Dinoroseobacter shibae DFL 12 = DSM 16493: one gene and its partner. The protein of the gene in region 1 interacts with the protein of each later gene in a pairwise test. Links are inferred from orthologs where the notes say so. Each region holds a gene or a part of one and is shown on either strand. Other genes may lie near its edges.

Evidence for each region. Proteins that work in one complex are often made in the same cells at the same time.
Region 2: the proteins of DSHI_RS14060 (region 1) and ndk interact in binary tests that used the Escherichia coli proteins (3 or more experiments, as listed by UniProt). The link is inferred for Dinoroseobacter shibae DFL 12 = DSM 16493 from one-to-one orthologs.

Annotation. Positions count from the first base shown.
Region 1 is NC_009952.1:2,929,851-2,933,106, forward strand. Bases 116-3,115 are described here. They hold DSHI_RS14060 (5-formyltetrahydrofolate cyclo-ligase), read right to left. Parts: upstream 1,913-3,115; coding sequence 1,319-1,912; downstream 116-1,318. Other genes in these bases: DSHI_RS14050 (DMT family transporter), read right to left, coding at 116-446; DSHI_RS14055 (TIGR00282 family metallophosphoesterase), read right to left, coding at 443-1,276; mgtE (magnesium transporter), read right to left, coding at 1,909-3,115. Outside these bases: more of DSHI_RS14050, read right to left, coding at 1-115; more of mgtE, read right to left, coding at 3,116-3,256. UniProt on the Escherichia coli protein: Involved in the removal of 5-formyltetrahydrofolate.
Region 2 is NC_009952.1:1,401,539-1,404,423, reverse strand. It holds ndk (nucleoside-diphosphate kinase), read right to left. Parts: upstream 1,712-2,885; coding sequence 1,289-1,711; downstream 1-1,288. Other genes in the region: DSHI_RS06870 (ABC-F family ATP-binding cassette domain-containing protein), read left to right, coding at 1,850-2,885; DSHI_RS06880 (hypothetical protein), read right to left, coding at 747-1,139; DSHI_RS06885 (TfoX/Sxy family DNA transformation protein), read left to right, coding at 421-750. UniProt on the Escherichia coli protein: Major role in the synthesis of nucleoside triphosphates other than ATP. The ATP gamma phosphate is transferred to the NDP beta phosphate via a ping-pong mechanism, using a phosphorylated active-site intermediate.

The sequences.
Region 1 (3,256 bases):
GGCTCCGGCAGCGCCGTGCCCGGCAGCACGATCAGCGCCACGCCCCCAAGACCCAGCGCCAGCCCCGCCAGCCGCGCCAGCGATGGCCGGTCGAGCCCCAGCGCCAGCGCGATGGGAAAGGCCAGCATCGGCACCAGCGACAGCAACAATGACAGGATCCCCGAGGGCAGCTTTGCCAGCGCCGCGTAGGACGCCGCATTGGGAATGACCGTCCCGATCAGCGCGATCACGACGTAAAGCCGCATCTGCGCCGCCCCCAGGGGCAGCCCCTTGCCCCGCGCGAAGGTTACCGCCCCCAGCACCAGCGCCCCGATGGCCAACTGCCAGAACACCAGGCCGAAGGGGCCGTGCCCGCTCGACGTGGCGATCTTGCTCAGGGGTTGGGTGATGCCCCAGCCCGCGCCCAGCACCACCAGGATCGCCGTCAGCCAGAGCCGGGTTTTCACGGCGCGTCCGGCAAGGGCGCCGGGCCCGCCGGTGCGAGCCGCCCGCCCTGGCGCACCATCTCGACCCGGACTGCCTTGCCGGTTCGGTCATCGGTCTCGACATACAACCCCGAGAGCGTCGCCGCCCCCATCGCGGGCGTGAACCGTCCCTTGGGCATGCCCGTCACGAAGCGCCGCAAGGGCTCGGCCGGGTCCATCCCGATGATCGAGTTGTAATCGCCGCACATCCCCGCATCGGCCTGAAACGCGGTGCCCCGGGGCAGGATCTGCGCATCCGCCGTGGGGATATGGGTGTGCGTGCCCACCACGACCGACGCGCGCCCGTCGCAGAAATGCCCCACCCCCATCTTCTCGGAGGTGGCCTCGCAATGAATGTCGACCAGTGCGGCCTGCACCAGCCCGCCCAGCGTGTTGGTCCGCAGCACCGTGTCGAGCGCCGAGAACGGATCGTCGAAGGGCCGCTTCATGAACACCTGGCCCAGCGCCTGCGCCACCAGGATCTTGCGCCCGCCCGGCGCGGTATAGACCCGGTGCCCCTTGCCCGGTGCGTCCTTGGCGTAGTTCAACGGCCGCAGGATCCGCGGCTCCCGCTCGATGAATTGCAGCATGTCCTTCTGGTCGAAGGCATGATCGCCCAGGGTGACGCAATCGGCCCCCGCCTCCAGCAGCCCCTTGGCGTGATCCGGCGTCAGGCCCGCCCCGTTGGAGGCGTTCTCGCCATTGACCACCGCGAAATCGATCTTCCACGCCGCCTTCATTCGCGGCAGGGTCTCCGCCACCGCCGCCCGACCGGCCCGGCCCATCACATCGCCAAGAAACAGGATACGCATGTGGCCCAGCGTTATGCCGCGCGGCAGCAGCGTGCAAGCGCCCTAATGGCGCAGCCCGTCGAAGACCAGCGCCCCCGCCTCGGTCACGACCCCGTCGAGCGGGATGTCCGTGGCCTCCACCGGCAAGGGGGCATCCGTCTGCTGCGCGGCATAGGCCAGCCCGAGGGCCAGCACCGGCCCCGTGCTGCGCAGTTTCGCCAGCGTCCGGTCATAGAATCCCCCGCCATAGCCCAGCCGCCCACCCGTGGCATCGAACGCCACCAGCGGCACGATCACCACCTCGGGCACCATGGGCTGCGCGGCGCGGGGCACCTGCGCGCCGAAAGGCCCCGCCACCATCTCCGCCCCGGGGGTCCAGCGATGAAAATCCAGCGGCATGCCCATTGCCGCGATCACCGGAACGCCGATCTCGCGCGCCGCCGCCAACCGGGTCATGGCCGGCAGGGGCGAAATCTCCGTCCGGATCGGCATGTAGCCCGCCACCGGCCCTGCCCGCCCCGCCAGCAGGTCGCACAGCACCTCGGTCGCCGCCGCCAAACCGGCAAACCCCGCCGCCCGATCCGCGTCGAACGCCACCTTGCGCCGGGCAAAGCCGGTCTTGCGGGCCTCCGCCTTGGCCAGGGCCAGCGCCGTCATAGCAGGATCATCGAGGCCAGCCCGAGGAACACGAAGAAACCCACGACATCCGTCACCGTGGTCACGAAGGTGCCCGAGGCCAGCGCGGGGTCGATCTTCAACTTGTCGAGGGCCAGCGGAATGAGCAGCCCGGCAAACCCCGCCACCCCGAGGTTGATCACCATCGCCACCGCGATCAACCCGGCCAGGACCGGCGTGCCGAACCACACCAGGCTGACGGCCCCCATGATCACCGCAAACACCGCGCCGTTGAGCAGGCTCGCCGTCACCTCGCGCCGCAGCACCCGCCAGGCGTTCGAGCCGGTCAGGTCCTTGGTCGCGATCGCCCGCACCGCCACGGTCAGGGACTGCGTGCCCGCATTCCCGCCCATGGAGGCCACGATGGGCATCAGCACGGCCAGCGCCACGACCTGGGTCAACACCTCTTCGAAGAGCGAGATGACCAGCGACGCGATGATCGCCGTGGCCAGGTTCACCCCCAGCCAGGGAAAGCGCTGCCTGGTGATCTCCCAGGTGCTGTCGGAGACGGACTCGTCGCCCACCCCGGCCAGGCGCAGAATGTCCTCGTTATGCTCCTCGTCGAGCACCACCATGGCATCGTCGATGGTGATCACGCCGACCAGACGCTCGTTTTCATCCACCACCGGCGCGGAAATCAGGTGGTACTGGTTGAACGCATAGGCGACCTCGCTCTCGGGCTGGGTCACGGGGATCTTGCGGAAACTGTCCTCGGTCAGGTCCTGCAGCGGCACATCCCGGTGCGCGCCCATGATCCGGCCCAGGGTGACATAGCCCGTGGGCCGCATCCGTGGGTCGATCAGGATCACGTGGTAGAACTGCTCCGGCAGGTCGTCCTCGGCCCGGATATGGTCGATGGTCTCGCCCACGGTCCAATGCTCCGGCGCCTTGACCAACTCGCGCTGCATCAGGCGCCCGGCGGAATACTCCGGGTATTGCAGCGACTGCTCGACCGCGACCCGGTCCGGCGCCTCCAGAACGTCAAGGATCGCGGTCTGCTGGGCCGCATCGAGATCCTCGACCAGGTCGACCACGTCGTCGCTGTCGAGATCGCGCACCGCATCCGCCAGCACCGCCTGGGGCAGCGCGTCGATCACGTCCTCGCGCAGGCCCTCGTCCAGCTCCGACAGGACGGCGCCGATCTCGTCCGAGGTCCAGATCGCCAGAAGCGCGCGCAACCGGGACCCGCCGATCTGCTCGAACAGGTCCGCGATATCCGCCGGGTGCAGCGGCTCCAGAACCTCGGCCACCCGGGCCGGGTCCTCCGCATCCAGCGCATCGAACAAGGTCTCCACCACGTCCCTGCGCAGGGCGTAATCCTCGTCC
Region 2 (2,885 bases), 1.5 Mb from region 1 along the record:
AGTTTGTGCGCCCAAACCGTTTTGGGCAAGGGGTTTTTTGGATATCGGGCAGGCGATCCGCGCCGCGGCACCCACACCGAACACAGCCCGTCCGCCCGCTGAAAAACATGGCTTACGTAGGGTCAAACGAAATTTTCATAAAGATTAGAGGCATCCTGTGGTAACATTTTTTTGCGAGCAGCTGCCGTAAAGCTCGCGTGTTTGAGTGGAGTAAGACCATGCAAGACAAGACACAGCCTCAATCCCCGCCCCCTCCCCCGGCGCAATCCTCCGGGCAGACCAGCGGTCCCGGGACGGACCAGTCGCCCCCCCGGTTCACGGACTGGGCCTCGATCTGAGCGTCGCGCGCCCGCTTCGGCGCGTCGGAGCCAGCGCCCTCCGGGGCCTTTCGCGGCGGCTGTGGCCGCAAGGGCTGGGGTCATGACAACCCCGCTGGAAACCGTGCGCAACATCGGCCCGGCCATGGCCGACGCCCTTCGCCTAGCTGGCGTGGGCAGTGCCGAGGCGCTCGTAGCGATGGGCGCGGATGCGGCCTACCTGCGGCTGCTGAACCACGGCGCACGTCCCCATTTCATCGCCTATTACGCCATGGTGATGGGGCTGCAAGGGCGGCCCTGGAACGATGCCAAGGGGGCAGAGAAGGCCGCCTTGCGAGTCCGCTTCGACAGGCTCAAGGCCGATGCCAGCCCCACAACCGACACCGCCTTCGAACGTCTCCTGGATGAGATCGGGGTCAGGCCCGCGCGCTAGCGCCCCTGGGCCCGCCGCGCACATTCCGCCGGCGCCGTGAACCGGTCGAGCAGCACGGATTTCGTCCGCACACGACTGCCTCGGATGTCGAACCGCACGGCAAAGGGCGTGAACCCGGCATAGCCGCCGCCGCGCTTCTTGGCGTTCACCTCGCCGCAGACCACGTAGTCGCCTTCGGGCGTCAGGTAGGCGGCGGACATCCGGTAAAAGGACGACAGCGGCTCTGAAATCGTGCCGCGCATCGCCTCTTCGGCCTGAATGCGCAGGTAATTGTCCAGCGGCACCGATTGCGTCGAGACCTGGGTCGGGCTGCCGCAGGCGCTCAGCAGCGCCGCCAAACCAAGGGCAGCGATCGGTCGCAACGCGCAGAAGGAGTCAAGGGCGGGCATGGCAGGTCTCCGGTCCGTTTGGGCGGCACCTTGAACGGAAAAACAGGCACAAATGAGGCCGACGCGGCCATCTTTGTTTCCATCTCTCGAGACCAGACATGCAAAAGCCGCCCCAGGGCGGCTTCTGACGATCCCTCCTGGCGGCAGGTTCAGCCGACCAGTTCGAGCCCGGAGAAGAAATAGGCGATCTCCACCGCCGCGGTCTCCGGCGCGTCGGATCCGTGGACGGAGTTCTCGCCCACGCTCTCGGCGAACTCGGCGCGGATGGTGCCGGGGGCGGCATCGGCGGGGTTGGTCGCACCCATCACTTCGCGGTTCTTGGCAATGGCGCCCTCGCCTTCGAGCACCTGCACGACCACGGGCTCGGAGGCCATGAATTCGCACAGCTCGTCATAAAACGGCCGCTCGGCATGCACTGCATAGAACACGCCGGCCTGCGCCTTGGTCAGGTGGATCCGCTTCTGCGCGACGATGCGCAGGCCGGCATCCTCGAACTTGGCGTTGATCTTGCCGGTCAGGTTGCGCTTGGTGGCGTCCGGTTTGATGATGGACAGTGTACGCTCGATGGCCATGTGTCTCGCTCCTGCGTCTGGGGCGGGCGGAGTGCCCGCGAAATCCTCGGGCGCCGCCTAACACGGGCCGTGCCGCATGAAAAGACGTGATCGGAGCGCCCCGTTGACAGGGGCCGCAAACAGGGCCACATCGCCCCCATGCTACGCATCGATGACATCTCCTATTCGGTCGAGGGGCGCCCGCTGCTCGAACATGCCTCCGCGGTGATCCCCAGTGGTCACAAGGTCGGCCTGGTGGGGCGCAACGGGACCGGCAAGACCACGCTTTTCCGGCTGATCCGGGGCGAGCTGACGCTCGATACGGGCGAGATCACCCTGCCCCGCGGCGCGCGGATCGGCGGGGTCAGCCAGGAGGTGCCGGGCAACGAGGTGTCGCTGCTGAACACGGTGCTGGCCGCCGACACCGAACGCGCGGGCCTGATGGCGGAGGCCGAGACCGCCACCGACCCGGGCCGGATCGCCGAGATCCAGACGCGGCTCGCGGATATCGACGCCTGGTCGGCCGAGGCGCGCGCGTCGTCCATCCTGCGCGGTCTGGGCTTCACCGAGCCCGAGACGCACCAGCCGTGCTCGGCCTTCTCGGGCGGCTGGCGGATGCGGGTGGCGCTGGCGGCGGTGCTGTTCTCGCAACCCGACCTGCTGCTGCTGGACGAGCCGACCAACTATCTCGACCTCGAAGGGGCGCTCTGGCTGGAGGCGTATCTCGCCCGCTATCCGCACACGGTGCTGATCGTCTCCCACGACCGGGGGCTGCTGAACCGCGCCGTGGGCGGGATCCTGCATCTCGAGGACCGCAAGCTCACCTTCTATACCGGCCCCTATGACCAGTTCGCCCGCCAGCGCGCCGAGAAACGCGCGCTGCAAGCCGCCGCGGCGCGCAAACAGGACGCCAAGCGCGCCCATCTCGAGAGCTTCGTGAACCGGTTCAAGGCCAAGGCGTCGAAGGCCAAGCAGGCCCAGAGCCGGGTCAAGATGCTGGAAAAGATGGAGACGATCCGCGTCCCCGAGGATGCCGCGCGCACGGTCTTCACCTTCCCCACCCCCGAGGAACTCAGCCCACCCATCGTGGCGACCGAGGGGGCCTCGGTCGGCTACGACGGGACGGCCGTTTTGCGCGGGCTGTCCCTGCGGATCGACCAGGACGACCGGATCGCGCTGCTGGGCCGCAATGGCG